3 regions of the Arthrobacter sp. StoSoilB22 genome follow, and region 2 is predicted to be linked to each of the others. Evidence: riboswitches for the same ligand, from Rfam matches in the RefSeq annotation. Region 2 holds a riboswitch; each other region holds the start of a gene.
The links. A riboswitch is a leader RNA that binds a small molecule or an ion and turns the genes downstream of it on or off. The one in region 2 is predicted to bind cyclic di-AMP.

Region 1 (5,819 bases), 1.2 Mb from region 2:
CTACCACTCCGCACCGCTAAACACTGACGCACGACGCCGGCACCTGGACTGGGTGCCGCTTGTCGGGTAGCCGCGTCCCGGCTAGGCTGACGGAGCAAGCGCATTAGTAAGTTTGCTTACGAAAGGGCTGATCGTGACTGACAAAGACTCAACTGAAGAGACACAGGGCTTCGGCACCACCGGCGCCACAGGACCCTTCGCCACAGGATCCTATGACACGACCTCCGATGCCGACAGCATCCACGAAGATCCCGATATGCGCCAGGACGAGGACGAGGATCCCGCAGCCTCCGCCAACCCGGACCCCCTGGACGGCAACGTCACAGGGTTGGAGCCCGGCGGTGGAGTTCCTCCGGGAGAAACCCCGCCGGCCGAAGGCAGCATGAGCAGCGACCAAGGCCACCACGAGTAACTACGCTGCAAGCCTCGCTGTTACGTTGCTAACCCGCTGTTTCGTTGCTGGCCAGCGACGTAACAGCGGGTTGGCAACGCCCTAGGTGTTCGGTAGCTTCAGGATCTCCCCGAGATCGTACTCAGCGGGCTCTTCCAGCTGCGCGTACGTGCAGCTCCCGGGGGTCCTGTCCGGCCGCCACCTGCGGAACTGCGTGGTGTGCCGGAACCTGTCCCCCTCCATGTAGTCGTACTTCACTTCGATCACGAGCTCGGGGCGCAGGGGCACGAAGGAGAAGTCCTTGCCCCCGCTCCAGCGGCTTTGGGCGCCCGGCATGCGTGAACCCCCGGCAGCCTCGTCCTGCTTGGCCCATTCGCCCCACGGGTGCTGGTCGAGTTCAATCTGATACGGCTCAAGCTCAGCCACCAGGGCCTCGCGCTTGGCCATGGGAAACGATGCCACCACTCCCACGTGATGTAGCCGGCCGGTGTCGTCGTGCAGGCCAAGCAGCATGGAGCCCACTACTTTCGCGGTCTTGTGCCAGCGGAACCCAGCCACCACACAATCGGCCGTGCGCTCGTGTTTGGTCTTGAACATCACCCGCTTGTTCGGGAGGTACGCCCCATCCAGTGGTTTGGACAGCACACCATCCAGGCCCGCGCCCTCCAGTTGTACGAACCACTCCCGCGCCCGTTCCAGATCAGTCACCGCAGGAGTCACATACACAGGCGGCTCGGCCTCGGCGAGCGCACGTTCCAAAATGGCCCGGCGCTCGGAGAACGGCTTGTCCATGAGGTTCTGATCGCCCAGCGCGAGGATGTCGAACGCAATCATGGACGCCGGGGTCTTCTCTGCGAGCATACGGACGCGGCTGTCGGCGGGGTGGATCCGCTGCTGGAGCACCTCGAATTCGAGCCGGCCACCCTCGATCAGGACGATTTCGCCGTCAATCACGCATTTGTCCGGCAGGTTCTTCCTGAGGGCATCCACCAGCTCCGGGAAGTAGCGGGTCATGGGCTTCTCGTTGCGGCTGCCCAGGACGATCTCGTCGCCGTCCTTGAAGACGATGGTCCGGAAGCCGTCCCATTTGGGCTCGTAGTGCCCAACATCGGGGATGGTCGGAACGGATTTGGCGAGCATGGGCGAGACGGGTGGCATCACAGGCAGGTCCATAGACAATGTCTACCCGCCGGTGCGCGCCGAAGCTAGTGTTGGCCAGGGATATCTTGGTCGAGCGGCCCAGCGAGTGCCGCCCAGCACCGGCCCCGAAGCCTAAGCGCCAGAAGCCTACCGCTTAGGCTGAACTACCGCCCGTTACATTAATGTGACTTTACTTTCCGGCTCATGTACCGTCGTAGGGCGACCCATATCTCCGCTGGGCCGCTTCCGGATTGACGCCGAGCTCTGCCGCAATCCGGGATCCGCCAGACCCGCGGCAGAGACGGGGGACCCAGGTTCCCGGGCTTGTTACCCACAAGCCCTTGGGGTGAAGCCGCCTTGCGCGGCCGGACGGCCTCGTCCGAACCCGACAGCTAACCTCGAAGGCGTTGAGAGGCAACCACCATGTCCCCAACCATGGATCAGCCGCGCCGCGCCCAGACTGAAGGCGAGCGCACCAAGCCAACCGGACGCCGTCGGGCCCAACCCAGCGGATTCCTTGACAACGCGCCGGCAGATTCCGCCGCCGTCAGCGGAACGTCAAGCACGACGCCGGAACCCGCCACGGCGGCCATGCCCGCCGCGGTGAAACCCACCACGCGTGCGGAAATCCGCGCAGCCGAGCGCGAGCGTGCTGCCCGGGCCGTACTCGCGCCCGAGGAATCGGCGGCAGCTCCGAAGTCCACCACACCGGGACCTCCTACCGCAGCCATCCCCATCGTTCCGCCGGCCAGCCAGGAACCCGCCACCACGGCTATTCCAGTAGTGCAGCCTGCAACGCCGGAACCCGCAACTGCGGCCATTCCCGTAGTCACTGCCCGCGATGAGTCCGCGCGCACGCCGGAACCCACGGAGTCCCCGCGCAAGGACGCTGAGTCCCCGCGCGGCAAGTCTCCGGCTCAGGTGGCCGCAGCCGCTACAGCCTCAGCATCCTTGGCAAGCCGCCGGGACGTTCGAAAGCCGGCCGCTGCGCCCACCACCAAGTCCGGTTTTGGCGCCACATCCTCGTTCGGCCGTGAGCCGTTCGGCCGCGAACCACAGGCCGCCCTGCGCAAGGCGGCTTCGGTCAAACACATGAGCCAGCGCATGGCCGTGGTGGCGGGGGCCCTTGGCCTCGTGCTGACAGCCGGCGCTTTGGGGCCGGCCCTTGAACTTCCGTTCTTCGGCCAGGAAACCCCGTCGCAGGAAGCCGGCGGGGGCGAAGGCCGCACCTCGGGTTCGGCATCGCCCGGGCCCAAGGCTTCCTACACCACGGCGTCATCACCTTCGGCCTCCACGCCATCCACAGCATCAGGGGCAACGGCTTCCTCCGAGGCCGGCCAGCCCGCGACGATCGCGGAGGCACCCGGGGCGGTGTCGCCGTCGTCGACTCCCACCCCACAGGTTTCGCTCGCGGACCCGGTATGGGTTCCGTCAGCGGGCTCGTCCGCAGTCCCGGCAGTTCCTGGCGCCACCAGCCCGGCACCCACCCAGCCGGCCCCCGCGCCGAGCGATGTGCCGCCCTCGGACACCATCACTACACCGCCTGCGCCGACGCCAACGGGCACTCCCACACCGACCCCGACTCCCACAGGAACTGCGACTCCCACACCGACTCCAACGCCGACGGATACTGCAACGCCGACGTCCAAGCCGAAACCGGGCAAGCCGACCGCTGCCTCAGCACCGCAGCCCAGTGAATCGGCACTTCAGGACATCCTCGATGCCGCACAGAAGGTATTCGGTTGAGCACCCGCCTGCCGCGTACGTCCACCCATGCGGGGTGGCATAGCCGGTACTGCAGCAGCAGCCGGACTGCCACGTTCCGTCGGCGGATGGGGCGCTGGAGCTGCCAGCGTTTGCGGCGCTCGTAAGGCAACACCGCATACTTCGTACTTACAAGGGGAAGCAGGCTCAGATCCGTGGCCGTACTGCCCAACGCCTGGCCTTCAGGGCCGCATGTAACTCGAGCCGGATCGCGCCACTCAACGGATCAGCACCGATGAGCTGGCGGATCCGGCCGAGCCTGTTGTAGATGCTGCTCCTGTGGAGATGAAGTTTGGCGGCGACGTCCTGAACCGAGCCGTCATTGTCATAGAGCAATTCAAGGACGGGCAGGAGTTCGCCGTTTTTGTCGTGGTCCTCGAGTGCCCTGAAATGCACAGATCCCGTGTCATCCCAACCGCCCGGTGCTACCAAACGATCGAACAGCTGGTACACGCCAACAGTTCGGCTGTCCACGAGCTCACCCAAAGGGAGGTCTACTGCGGCCGCTTGGGCAGCAACCTTCGCTTGCCGGTACGCACCGGACAGCTGCCGGATAACTTGGAATGGTTCGCTGATCCCCAAGATTACCCTGTCCACTTTGCGGCCTGCGCGTTTGGCGAGCTCCAGTTGATAGTGCACCAAAACCTGGGCATGGTCCGCCCGGCCGCCCGACTCGCGGAACAACACAACGGAATGCGTCTCCGTTCCGGCGCTGAACAACGCGGCGTTCACGCCAATGGTGGACTGCAGCGCGGCAGATCGATGCGTCAGGGTAGCTGCAATGGGATCGACGTCGGACCTCGCACCATAGGGGTCGAGGATAGTCACCAGCTGCCACGGACCGCGGCCCTGGATTTCCTTCCAACCCGCGACGGCGGCCACAGCGTTGGATTCGCCGCCGCAGGCTGACAGAAACTCCTGTTCACGCCGTCGCCGGAACTCCGATTCAGCCGTGTTGGAATCAAGGAGCAAGCCCGCCAGCAGGTCCAGCTCGTCCCGCACGCCTGGCAGTTCGGCGAGTATCGCCGTCGCGCTCTGTTCTTCAAGGTCAAGCTGCACCCACAAGTACCCCACGCGGAAACCGCGCACCAGCAAGGGGACACAGACGCGGCCCAACATGCCCAGTTCGTCGTTGGCTGGAACCACCACGGGTCGCACCGCCGTAGCAATGCCGTGAGCGAGCTGCCATGCGCTGACGTCGCTGGGTACCCGCTTGCTCAGGAGGAAGTTCACGCGGACGCGGTCGGCGTGGGACTGGTTGGAGCTGTAGGCGAGGAGAACGCCGTCGAGGTCTTCCAGGGAGAGCCCGCGGCCCAGCTTCAAAGCCACCCGTTCAACGATCTGTTCCACGTCCTGCTGCATCGGAAAAGCGTACCAACAGCAGGCGACACTTGACGCTTCAGTGCTCGACAAATGTCGAACTTGCCCGGCTAGGATCCTTGTATCCACAGGGTTTTCCTGTGCGGGCAGTTCTTGCTCCATGTCGCCTGCCTCACAGCCGGATTTATTCTGGAATCACAGCCCGCAACACATTTTTCGGCCGAAGAGGCCGCTAACGATGGAGCCCACAGATGATCATCGGTGTCCCCAAAGAAATCAAGAACAACGAGTTCCGCGTAGCCATCACGGCTGCCGGCGTCCACGAGTTCCGCACCCACGGACACTCCGTTCTGGTTGAACGCGGCGCAGGCCTCGGCTCGGGCATCACCGACGAGGAATACTCGATCGCCGGCGCAGAAATCGTCAACGAAGCCGACGACGTCTGGGCCCGCGCGGACATGGTCATGAAGGTCAAAGAACCCATCGCGGCCGAGTACCACCGCTTCCGCAAGGGCCTCATCCTCTTCACCTACCTCCACCTCGCCGCAGAGCCCGAGCTCACCGCCGAGCTCATCAACTCCGGCGTCACGGCCATCGCCTATGAAACCGTTCAGGAGGGCCGCACGCTTCCGCTGCTCGCCCCGATGTCCGAGGTCGCAGGGCGCCTGTCCGTAGTGGTCGGCGCTTCCTCCCTCATGGCTCCGGCCGGTGGCAAGGGTGTCCTCCTGGGCGGCGTACCGGGTGTGCGCCCGGCCAAGGTTGTTGTCCTCGGCGCCGGCGTTGCGGGAACCAACGCCGCCGCCATGGCGCTGGGCCTCGGTGCTGATGTCACCATCATGGACATCAACATCAACCGGCTGCGCGAACTCGACGCCCTCTACCAGGGCCGCCTGAAGACCGTTGCCTCCAACGCCTACGAGATCGAGAAGTCAGTCATCGACGCAGATCTCGTGATCGGCTCCGTCCTGATCCCCGGCGCCAAGGCACCCAAGCTGGTCACCAACGACCTCGTTGCCCGCATGAAGCCGGGCTCGGTTCTTGTGGACATCGCCGTTGACCAGGGCGGCTGCTTCGAGGACACGCACCCCACCACCCACCAGGAACCGACGTACAAGGTCCACAACTCGATCTTCTACTGCGTTGCCAACATGCCTGGCGCCGTTCCGAACACCTCCACGTACGCACTGACCAACGTCACCCTGCG
Region 2 (5,819 bases):
AACAAAGCGTCGAACCGTCCACATTTTGAGACGTTGAGGTCTATTGTGCCGCAAATCACAATTCAGCCCGGCCTATAAATGAATGGCATTTCATTCGACCACAGCCGGGAATATTCGCCATTATGTGAATTTTCTTCGGTGAATCTGGCCAGAGTGCCGCGTCGGTTCCCACGAACGGGCATGCGGCGGAATCTCACGATCTGAAACAGTTGCTGTCCAATCACACTAAATGGCGGTTCAACAAATTTCCCGAAAAAATCTGCTACAAGCTGTAGAAACAGCTCTCTCGCTAGTGTTGGGTTCACAGCGTCTTCACAGGACCGGCAAAGCGCTGGCTAACCAGCAGAACGGAGAGTTGTCCCATGGCCTCCTCGCACTCCATGACCAACAACCTTCCCCAGCTCTCCCATCCGGACGGCTCCCCCATCCGCGCCCTTGTGGTGGACGATGAACCCAGCCTCGCCGAGCTCATGAGCATGGGACTTCGAATGGCGGGCTGGTCCGTGGCAGTGGCCGGGGACGGGCCCGGGGCCGTAAAACTGGCCAAGGACTTTCGCCCTGACGTGCTGGTCCTGGACGTCATGCTGCCCGGCTTCGACGGCGTGGAGGTCCTCAATCGCATCCGCACCTTCGCCCCGGAAGTTCCCGCACTGTTCCTCACCGCCAAGGACGCCGTACAGGATCGGATCGTTGGGCTCGCCGCCGGAGGGGACGACTACGTCACCAAGCCCTTCAGCATGGAAGAGGTCCTCCTACGCCTCCACCGTCTGGTCCAGCGTTCCGGGGTGGCGGCCATGGACACTGCCGAGCTTGTGGTGGGAGATCTCACGCTGAACGTGGACACCCGCGAAGTCACCCGGGCCGGCGAGGACATCCCGCTCACCGCCACCCAGTTTGAACTTTTGCGCTACCTCATGGAAAACCCCAAACGAGTGGTCAGCAAAGCCCAGATTCTGGACCGGGTGTGGGACTACGACTTCGGTGGCCAGGCCAACATCGTGGAACTGTACATCTCCTACCTACGCAAGAAGATCGAAGCCAACCATCCGCCCATGATCCACACCATCCGTGGCGCCGGGTACGTCATCAAGCCAGCGGACTAGGCGTTGAGCACACTGTCAGGAGTGGCCAAAAGCTCCCGTATTCCCGGAAATCCACAGCGCAGCTGGCTGAACCCGTCCACCTGGCACCTGCGGACACGCCTGGTCCTGGTGGCCATGGCGCTCCTGGTGGCCATCTGCGGAGCCGTGGGCATTGTCAGCTACGCGTCCATGGACATGGTCTTCAACAGGCAGCTCGATAGGCAATTGGAGCAGGCGTCCAGCCGCGCGACCGACTTCGGCAGGCCGCCGTCGAACTTTCCCACGAACCCCTCCGGAAGGCCTGACCCGCTGGAGGCGCGCGGCCAGGCCGCGGGAACGCTCAACGCGAGGATCGACGGCTCAACCGTGAGGAGTTCGGGGCTCATCGACGCCCAAGGCAACCGCGTTTCACTTTCCGCAGCCGATGAGCAGGTCCTGTTGTCGCTCCCCAAGGACAACGTGCCGGTGGATCGATCCCTGTCCAATGGTGACTACCGGCTGGTGGCAGTGGACACCTACGGTGATGTGATCGTGACGGGGCTGCCCTTGGCGGACAAGCAAAGCGCCGAGGCCTCGCTGGTGTGGACCATGGTGTTGGTTTCGTTGGGCGGATTGGTACTGATCGGCCTCGCCGGAACAGTAATCATCCGGCGGACCATGCGGCCGCTTGAGCAGCTCTCCGAGGTTGCCACCAAGGTTTCGCGCCTCCCCCTCGACGCCGGGGAGGTGGCACTTGCGGTACGCGTACCGCCGTCGACCGCTCATCCCGGAACGGAAGTTGGAAGCGTTGGCCATGCTCTGAACCAGATGCTGGAGAACGTCGCCAGTGCATTGGAAGCACGGCAGGAAAGCGAAACCAAGGTGCGTCAGTTCGTCGCTGATGCCTCACACGAACTCCGCACACCGCTCACCGCGATCCGCGGCTACACGGAGTTGCTGAGGATGACCGAGACCTTCACCGACGATGGCCGCAAGTCGCTGGCAAGGGTCCAAAGCCAATCGGAGCGCATGACCACGCTGGTTGAGGACCTGCTGCTGCTGGCGCGCTTGGACGAGGGGCAGCCCGTGAAAGTCGAGGACGTTGACCTGACCCAGTTGGTGATCGAAACCGTCAGCGATGAGAAGGTCATGGCGCCGGATCACATCTGGCACCTCCAGCTCCCCGATGAGCCTGTCACAGTCCGCGGCGATGTAACGCAATTGCACCAGGTGCTCGCCAACCTGCTGTCCAACGCGCGCAAACACACCGATCCCGGCACCACCGTGGTAACAGGCGTCATGCTCTCCGCTGATGGCAGCGCAGTGGTCACAGTGACGGACAACGGCCCGGGCATTCCGGTCGATTTCCAAGGCCGGATCTTCTCCCGTTTTGCCCGCGCTGATGCCGCGAGATCGGGTTCTGAAGGCACCTCCGGACTGGGCCTTTCCATTGTGGATTCGATTGTTGCCGCCCATGGTGGCACCGTGGAGGTGACGTCCAGGCCCGGGCGCACCGAGTTCGCGCTGCGACTTCCCACGGTAAGCACCGGAGAGAGTCAGGCAAGCCTGCAAGGCGACTCACCGGCATCGTGATCTCTGTTACCTAAATGTGACTTCTGAAGAAACCTCCTGTACCGTCGAAAGGGTGGGTTTCCCCAAGGACCCACATCCGGGATGCGCCGAGCTCTGCCACTTCCCGGAGTCCGTTCTTCTTTGAGGCAGAGACGGGGGACCCACAGTCTCCGGGCCTGGCAATGTGCCGCCCTAGGGGTGAAGCCGCAGCGTGACGCGCGGCCGGATGACCTCATCCGAACCCGACAGCTAACTCCGCAGGCGCTGAGAGGTCACACAACATGTCTGAATTTAACGATCAGACGCGCCCTTCTGCGCGTCACCGCGACGAACACAACGCACCGCTCACCAAGTCGCAGTCCGTCCTCAAGAACGCTGCCCGCCAGGGTAAGTCCGGCCACCGCATGTCAGTCGTAGCCGGCGTTGTAGCAGCCGCACTGGGTGTTGCATCGCTCGGAACCGCCGCAAACGCCGCGTTGACTCTCCCTGAGGCGAGCCGCGTTGCCGGGACCCAGGCTGCTGCCCAGGTCAGCGCCAACAAGTCAGCTGATATCTCCGCTTCCTTGGATGCTGCCGCCGCCAAGGGCGCAGCTGACCGGGCTGCCGCGGACAAGGCAGCTGCTGAGAAGGCCGCTGCCGACAAGGCTGCCGCTGACCAGGCCGCTGCTGAGAAGGCTGCCGCTGACGCTGCAGCCAAGCAAGCCGCCGACGCCGCTGCCGCCCAAGCCGCAGCTGAGAAGGCTGCCGCTGACGCTGCAGCCAAGCAAGCCGCCGACGCCGCTGCTGCCGCCGCCGCTGCGGAAGCTGCAGCTGCCGCAGCCGCCCCGAAAGCCGTGGACGACCCCGCCGCTGCCAAGGCCTACGCCGCCAGCATCCTGGGCAACTACGGCTGGAGCGCAGCTGAGATGACCGCACTGAACACCCTGTGGGAGAAGGAATCCAACTGGAGGACAACTGCCACCAACGCTTCCAGCGGCGCGTATGGCATTGTCCAGTCCCTCCCGGCCGGCAAGATGGCCTCCGCTGGTGCTGACTGGCAGACCAACTACCAGACCCAGATCAAGTGGGGCCTGAACTACATCAAGGAGCGCTACGGATCCCCGTCCGCCGCTCTGGGCTTCCACTTGGCCAACAACTGGTACTAAGCCAGACCGCTTCATTGCCGCGCCCGTTCCCGCCGTCCGCCCCAGTACCCACTGGAGCGGATGGCGGGAACGGATGCGGCTTTTGCTGTTTTACAGGCGCCACCCGTGGTTCACAGGCGCCACCCGTGGTTCACAGGCGCTGCCCATGGTTCACAGCGCGGTCACAGCCTCCGCCTAAAGCCCACATAATCGGCCGTCGCATGCTGGATATATGACGCTCACAGCTCCCCGGCCAGCACTGCATCGGACGGTGCAAGGCACTCCCGCCAGCACACCCGCGCTGGCTCCCGTCCTGGACATCGCCATACCCGTGTTCAACGAGGAAGTCCGCCTGGAAGAAAACCTTCGCAGGCTGCACGGGCACCTTGCAGACACTCTTCCGCACACCTTCCGGATCACTGTGGTGGACAACGCCAGCACGGACGGCACCCTGCGGATCGCCGAACGCCTGGCGAGGGAATTCCCCGAGCTTATGGTGGTCCGTCTTGATCGAAGGGGCCGCGGAAACTCCCTCCGTAAGATCTGGTTGTCCTCCGCGTCACCGCTGCTTGCCTATATAGACCTGGACCTGTCCTTCGACCTTTCGGCCGTGGCTCCTCTTCTGGCCCCGCTGATGTCGGGCCACTCAGACCTCGCTGTCGGCACGCGTCTGGCAAAGGCTTCGCACGGGACATTTAGCCACCACCGTGACGTCATTGCACGCGCCTACAATTTTCTGTTGCGCGTCCTGACGGGAGCGCGCTTCTCCGATGCTGAGTGCGGGTTCAAAGCCATTCGTGCCGACGTCGCCCGCCAGCTGCTCCCCTACACCCGCGATGAAGCATGGTTTTTCGACACCGAACTGCTGATCATCGCTGACCGCTCCGCTCTGCGCATTCATGAGGTGCCGGTGGACTGGAGCGACAATCCCGACTCAAGTGTCGACGTCGTACGTACCCTTTTGACCGACCTCAAAGGGTTGGCGGGGCTGACCCGCAAACTGCGCCGCGGGACAATTCCCATCGCCGGGCTTCGCGCCGAACTGGGCCGGGGCCCTCACCGGCACTGAACTTTCCGAAGAGCGCTACGCCTCCGGTTCAGCCTCCACCGCGCCCCGTACGGCCGCGATGGACGCGGCCACATCTCCAGCGTCCGTGGTCCAGTTGCTCACAGAGATCCGCAGGATCTCACGTCCTCGCCATGACGAACCGGACATCCACACCGCGCCCTCGGCCATGAGCCGCTGGGTGATGCGGTGCGTGCGATCGTCACTGCCGAAACTCACGGAGACCTGCGTGAACACGACGTCGTTAAGCACTTCCACTCCCGGGATCGCGGATAGTCCTTCAGCCAAAGCACGGGCATTTGCCGCAAGACGGTCCACCATGGAAATCACGCCGTCCCGGCCCAGCTGCCTCAGTGCCGCCCACACCGGAATGCCGCGGGCGCGGCGGGACATCTCCGGAACTTTCTCGAAAGGGTCCCCCGGTCCGGCATCAGTGGCTATCAGGTAACTGGTGTGAACACTGAAAGCACGCCTCAAGGCTTCCGGGCGGGCCACGATTGCCAGGCCACAGTCGTAGGGGACGTTCAGGGTTTTGTGTGCGTCCGTTGCCCACGAGTCGGCGTCCTCAACACCGGCCAGCCGGGTACGCAGCGTTGGGCTCACAACGGCCCACAAACCAAAGGCGCCGTCCACATGTACCCATGCACCGCGATCGTGGGCCACGGCTATGGCCTCCTCCATGGGATCAAACGCACCGGAGTGGAGGTTGCCGGCCTGCAGGCAAACCAAGGATGGCCCCGGCTGCTGATCCATGGCATCGGCCAAGGCATCGGGAAATATCCTGCCCTCGTCGTCGGCGTCTACCGGAACGCATGCGCCCAAGCCCAGGTACCGCAACGCGAGATCGACGGCGGCGTGCCGTTCCCGTCCTGCAAAGGTTGTGATGCGCGGCGCGCCGGTAAGTCCCAGAGCCTCCAGATCCCAGCCCGCCTCGTCCATTAAGTACTGGCGGCCAGCCGCCAGCCCCACGAAATTGGCGGTGGTGGCGCCAGTGGT
Region 3 (5,819 bases), 250 kb from region 2:
CTCGTAGTCAATGCCCAAGGCCGCAGCGTCCTCCCATGTATCCACGTCATCGGTGGACCCAGCGGGGACTTCAACGTCCAGCACGTTCAGCCTAGCAAGCAGGCGGAACACTGATGAGTTCGTTAACCCGGAACCTCCCGAAGCTACGGCCACTTCCCTTTCCAGGGCCTCTGTACTGTAGGCCCCCAGAAGCGGCTGCTTCCGGCCGTCGGCAGAGACGGCCATGGCTCCTTCCATTCCGGGACTGGACTCAAGAGCTGCCCAAAGGAGCTCAACACCGCGGGATGCATGCGGCATATCGCAGGCAAGCACCAGCGTCCATGGAGTGCTCCTACCGCCATTCTTCAGCGCGCTCAAGCCGGCCGCGATGGCAGCTGCCGGCCCTGCGAATACAGGTTCTTCGCGTGTCCGCAGAACAGCGTCCGGTAGGTTCCCGGTGCCTCCTGGCTCGCCGCCGCCTGAGCCGGGCTCATCCGGCCCCACCACAACCACCGCCGAAGCACCCCGGGCAGCCTGAAGTGCGAGCGAAAGGAGGGTGTCGCCGTCGTACTTCAACCATGGCTTGGACACGCCACCGAGGCGGGTGGCCCTGCCACCCGCCAAAATAAGGGCGTTGAACTCCATCCGCCCAGACTACCCGGGCGGCCGGAGGTCAGCAGAAATCGATCAGGCAGCGGATTCCGGCAAAAGGAACGGGTCCCAGTCCGGCGCAGGTTTCTCGAGTTCTTTGATCTGCCACATGGTTCCCTGGGGCACCCCGGGTTTGAAACGGAGCTTCCAACCCATTTCACCCAGTGTGTGGTCGCTTTTGGCGTTGTTGCATTTCAAGCACGCCGCAACCAGGTTTTCCCAGGAATCCGCGCCGCCCCTGGATTTGGGGTGGACGTGGTCTATGGTGTGGGCTGTTTTGCCGCAATAGGCGCACCGGTGACCGTCGCGGCGAAGCACCCCGCGGCGGCTCACGGCGGTGACCTTGTTGTACTTGGGACGTATGTAGCGGTTAAGGAGAATCACGGACGGGCGTCCAAGAATTTCCTGTGGCCCGACGACAGGCTCGTCGCCTTCGGCCACTACGCTAGCTTTCCCAGTGAGCACAAGGACCAGCGCCCGGCGGAATGTGATTACCGCCAGCGGTTCATATCCAGCATTCAGAACGAGTGTGCGCATGCACGTACCTCTTCACGGCCGCACCCGTCAGGGGCACGAGGGCCGGCTGCCCTCTGCATGTACGGGCTGTGGATCGACAACATAAGGGTAAGCACTTATATGCCGTATCAACGAATTTTTCTGTCGTTTCGCTCACAGTGTCGGCAAGAGTTCATGCGCGGTTAAAGCAGAACACCCCGCCGGCCGGAGCCTGCGGGGTGTTCTGAAGAAAGTGAATCAGCCGTTGACGCGGATGAAAACCGGGCCGGAACCGACGTTGACGCTGAACAGTGCCGTGGTGGATCCGTTCCATCCACCGTGAACTGCCTGGCCGTTGCCCACGTATACAGCGATGTGCGCCTGTCCGGCCAAACCACCGTTTGCGTAGTAGGCGAGGTCGCCGGGCTGGGCTTCTGCTGCACTGACCGTGCGGCCCAAGGAGAGGTAACCTGCAGGCCAGTCGTGGAAGTTGATTCCCACGGCTGCAAGGGAGTTGGTGACCAGCATGGTGCAGTCCTGGGTGACGCCGAGCTGGGCGTAAGCAGCTGCAGCGATGGCTGCGCCGAGTCCGCTGGAAGCCGCCGGAGCTGCTGGAGCGGGGGTTGAGTTGCTGACGGCCACGGTGGCGTTGGCTGCAGGAGCGGCCTTGGCGGCAACCGCAGGTGCTTCCGTGGCTTCAACCTTTGCTTCAACCTTGGTCGGCGCTTCTTCCACCACAACGGGAGCCGGAGCTTCCACCGTGGTAACCACGGGACGCTCGTAAGAGATAGCCACAGTGGAGTCGGCCGCGATGGTGGCCTGCACTACGGACTGGATGTCCAATGTGGACGTGGAGGTCGACTCACGATCAACGTTGGTCTCGGCTGCGTTGGCCGCGATGCCGCTGGTCAGGACCAGGCCTGAAGCTGCGGCGATCACTGCTGCCTGGCGGCCAACGCCACCGGCGTTGGAGCTGACAGCCTTGGCAATGACGGCAAGCGAGCTGGTCTTGGGGGCCTCAGCGCGGTGCCGTGCAAGCTTGTTTGCACTGGTCATGATTTTCTCTTTTCGTATCCGAGCGCCGTTGGGGTGCACACGGGTAGCGGGTAGGACCGGCATTGCGGGCATGCCGGCCCACCCCGAACCGGGTTGTTTCTAGCGGAGGGTGTAGAACGAGGAGGTGCCGGTGGACGCTACGGAGTGCAGCAGCGTTCCCTGGCCGGGGTTCAAAGCGCTGATCATCATGCCATTGCCGACGTAGATGCCCACATGGGCTCCGCCGTTCTGCATGACGAGGTCGCCGGGAGAAGGAGTGCTGGTGGGCGTCATAGCCGTCCAGGCGTTAACGCGCGGGATGCTGATGCCTGCCTGGGCGTAGACCCACTGGGTGAAGCCGGAGCAGTCCCAGCCGTTAGGTGTTGTTCCGCCCCAAACGTAGGGGGAGCCGATGCCGGTGTAGGCGATAGCAGCAAGGCCGGAAGCAGCTGCGCTGGCAGCCGGGTCCTTGGCCTCGGAGGACTTCGCCGTCACGGCTTCAGGGGCTTCGTCCGTGGTGGCCGTTGCTCGTTCGGTAACCTGCGCTGCGCGCTGGACTACTTTGGGGGCTTCCTTGGTGGCCACGGTGGGGCTCTCGAAGGAAACGGTGGCTGTTGGCTCTGCGGTAACCACTGCCGTTACAACCAGCTGCTGGGTGCTGGAGGCTTCAGTCTTGGAAACATCGGCGTCGGCTGCCTGTGCGGGCAATCCGACGGTGAGGACGAGGCCTGAGGCTGCAGCCAGAACGATGGCCTGACGGCTCATGGTTCCGGCGTTGGTGGATACAGCCTTGGAAAGCGTGTTCAACGGGTTCGTGCGAACCGTTTGGGCGCGATGGCGCGCAGGGGTAGTGCGTGATGACACGTAGGTAGCCTCTCCCAATGCCTGCGAGGTGAGCTGTCGGATTCGGATGGGAGTCATCCGGCCGCGCCGCTTCCAAGGAAGTTTTGCGACTTAACCCCAAGGCCTTCTCACGAAGACCAGAAGTGGTTCCCCCGCCCCTGCCAGACGATTTATGCGAACGGACCTTGAGAGGTGGCAGAGCTAGGCAATCCACTCAAGTGCACCGGCCCCCTAAAAAGCCGATGCGCTCTGTACGCTACAACAGTTGAACGCAAATGTCACATTCAGGTCACGGGATGTCCCGCACATGCGAGAGGCGACCATCAGATTGGTTAGAGCCAGCCCATGGGGTCTACTACTTCACCGTTGACCTGAACCTCGAAGTGGAGGTGGCAGCCGGTTGAAGCGCCCGTGGTGCCGCTCAGCGCGACGGTATCGCCACGGTTGACGGTTTGTCCCACCTGGACGGTGAAGGACGACAGGTGGTTGTACGTGGTCTCGAGGCCGTTGCCGTGGTCGATAACCACACGGTTGCCTCCGCCATATTCGTGCCATCCGGCGAAAGTGACCTTGCCGGTTGCTGCTGCGTGGACAGCGGTGCCGCACTGGGCAACGAAGTCCTGGCCCCGGTGGAAGTCGCCGGCGCCGCCCGTGAGGGGGCTGACACGGTAGCCGAAGGGCGATGCCGTGGTAAGTGTGTCAAGGGGGCTGGCCATGGTGCCAACGGATGACGCGCGCTGGATGCTTCCGGCCGACTGGGCGCTGAGCAGTTGCTTCAACTTCCCATCGGGGTCAGCGGCAGTGGCGACTGCGGCTCGGCTGAAGTCGATCTTTGCCGACGCTGCCGCGGAAACCTCGGGCTGGCTGCCCGCGGGGGCTGCGACGGCGAGGGCGGACTCGGTCTGGCCCGATTCCGAGGTGGCCATGACCGGGCTGGTGGCCGGCAGGCCGACAGTCAGGGCAAGCCCGGTGGCGGCAAGCGCAACACCGGCCTTCTGCCCGACGCCGCTGGCAGCGGCGAAGTCGGCAACCTGGCGCAGGGGGCTCTTACGGCGGCGCACTTGACGCTCGGTGGCGCGGGGCCGGATCTCCGTGACGACGGTGGCTGGCCGCAGCTCAGCAGCGGGGCCGGACGCGCGGCGGCGACCCCTGACGTTCTGCGATGTCAAACTCTGTTCCTCTCTCAAAAGCCTGCGAAGTTAGCTGTCGGATTCGGGTCAGAGAGTACAAAGACCCGGTCCGCGCGAGGCGCTCACGGCACACAGGTATCCCAAGAGGGACTTGTATACGTGGGCACTTCTGCTGCGGACTTCACCCCAAGGCTGCTTCTTTAGACAGCCGCTTGTGGTTCCCCCGCCTCTGCCAGTGGTGGGTGACACACCTGGTCCGCTGGCAGAGCTCGGCTCCGGATCAGGTAACGCTTTGGTATCAGCGCTAGTAAATAACTATAGGGGATTAAGGCCTTCGGTAATAAATTCGTTATCAACAGGAACGCACTCAGCGCGGAAGGCCTTTATCATCTTTTTCGGAAAACCGCAGGTCACGCGCGCTAAAAAGTGACAGAAGTGAGGTTTGACACGGCGCTGCCGGCGACACTCAGTTGAGGGATACGAAGACGTGCGCAGCCACCTCGGGCGGCAGCTCCAAAGCGCCTTCGATGCCCGGAACACGGACGGAGATGTACTCGCCGACGCGCTCCAGCGAGACACTTGCGCCGGGACGGATTCCGCCTTCGTCCAATTGGGTCAGGAGCTCCGGCTCAACCTGGATGGGCTCCGCGAGGCGGCTGACCACCACGCGGGTAGCGGCGGCATATCCGTCCATTGCCTGGAGCAGGTTGACATCCAGCCGAGGGAAGGGCTGGCTGGCAAGGCCGCCAAGCGCTTCAAGTCCGGGGATGGGGTTGCCGTAGGGAGACTCCGTGGGGTGTTCCAAGAGCTCGTAGAGCCGACGCTCCACACGCTCGCTCATGACGTGCTCCCAGCGGCACGCTTCATCATGGACGTAGGCCCAATCAAGCCCAATGACGTCGGCCAGCAGGCGCTCCGCGAGGCGGTGCTTGCGCATGACTTCGGTGGCGCGCTTCCGGCCCGCTTCCGTCAGTTCCAGGTGGCGGTCGTTGGACACAATCACCAGGCCATCGCGCTCCATGCGTCCAATGGTCTGGGAAACAGTGGGGCCGGAGTGCCGCAGGCGCTCGGCGATGCGGGCCCGCAGGGCCACAATGTTTTCTTCTTCAAGCTCCAAAATGGTCCGAAGATACATCTCAGTGGTATCGATCAGATCCGTCATCCAGCTCAGCTCTCCTCGAACGCAGTTCCTTGCGTAATCTCCACCGTACCGCGTCCCTGGCAAGGGCGGACGGTGTGCACCGCCGCCCCCTGAACGCCAACCCCCAGCCTAGCTTATTTGGAATTACTCTGGATAATTCCGGTCGCATTCGGTGGGACCGCATTCCACGTGGCGGACTATGACGGTGGCAGGTTCCTGAGGCCGGGCCGTGTCAGGCAGAATTGGGGTGTCGAAGGGGCAGTTGATGCCCCATGCCACCTCCCATCTCTAGCCGACACCCATTGGAGCGCCACGTGAGCGACAACAGCATCACCATTCCCGCCGACCTTCTGCCCAAGGACGGACGCTTCGGCGCTGGACCGTCCAAGGTTCGCCCGGAACAGATCGAGGCGTTGTCTGCAGCATCGTCCACCATCCTGGGTACCTCCCACCGCCAGGCTCCGGTCAAGAACCTGGTGGGTTCGGTCCGTGAAGGACTCAGCCAGTTCTTCCGCGCTCCGGAAGGTTACGAGGTTGTCCTCGGC

Region 1: another riboswitch for cyclic di-AMP. It lies ahead of LDN70_RS19495 (hypothetical protein); the one in region 2 lies ahead of LDN70_RS03900 (aggregation-promoting factor C-terminal-like domain-containing protein).
Region 3: another riboswitch for cyclic di-AMP. It lies ahead of LDN70_RS05235 (M23 family metallopeptidase); the one in region 2 lies ahead of LDN70_RS03900 (aggregation-promoting factor C-terminal-like domain-containing protein).

The regions. Positions count from the first base shown of each region.
Region 1 covers NZ_AP024652.1:4,210,525-4,216,343, forward strand. The annotation lists gene LDN70_RS19480 (alpha/beta fold hydrolase) at 1-20, shown strand, start outside; gene LDN70_RS19485 (DUF6480 family protein) at 134-412, shown strand; gene LDN70_RS19490 (ATP-dependent DNA ligase) at 494-1,564, opposite strand; cyclic di-AMP (ydaO/yuaA leader) riboswitch at 1,804-1,952, shown strand; gene LDN70_RS19495 (hypothetical protein) at 1,955-3,277, shown strand; gene LDN70_RS19500 (PucR family transcriptional regulator) at 3,443-4,657, opposite strand; gene ald (alanine dehydrogenase) at 4,867-5,819, shown strand, end outside.
Region 2 covers NZ_AP024652.1:812,413-818,231, reverse strand. The annotation lists gene LDN70_RS03910 (response regulator transcription factor) at 363-1,103, shown strand; gene LDN70_RS03905 (sensor histidine kinase) at 1,107-2,654, shown strand; cyclic di-AMP (ydaO/yuaA leader) riboswitch at 2,753-2,909, shown strand; gene LDN70_RS03900 (aggregation-promoting factor C-terminal-like domain-containing protein) at 2,915-3,778, shown strand; gene LDN70_RS03895 (glycosyltransferase) at 3,990-4,826, shown strand; gene LDN70_RS03890 (pyridoxal phosphate-dependent decarboxylase family protein) at 4,842-5,819, opposite strand, start outside.
Region 3 covers NZ_AP024652.1:1,066,523-1,072,341, reverse strand. The annotation lists gene LDN70_RS05255 (DUF6457 domain-containing protein) at 1-624, opposite strand, end outside; gene LDN70_RS05250 (HNH endonuclease) at 667-1,167, opposite strand; gene LDN70_RS05245 (NlpC/P60 family protein) at 1,384-2,181, opposite strand; gene LDN70_RS05240 (C40 family peptidase) at 2,281-3,024, opposite strand; cyclic di-AMP (ydaO/yuaA leader) riboswitch at 3,029-3,190, opposite strand; gene LDN70_RS05235 (M23 family metallopeptidase) at 3,336-4,172, opposite strand; cyclic di-AMP (ydaO/yuaA leader) riboswitch at 4,177-4,388, opposite strand; gene LDN70_RS05230 (iron-dependent transcriptional repressor DtxR) at 4,600-5,295, opposite strand; gene serC (phosphoserine transaminase) at 5,589-5,819, shown strand, end outside.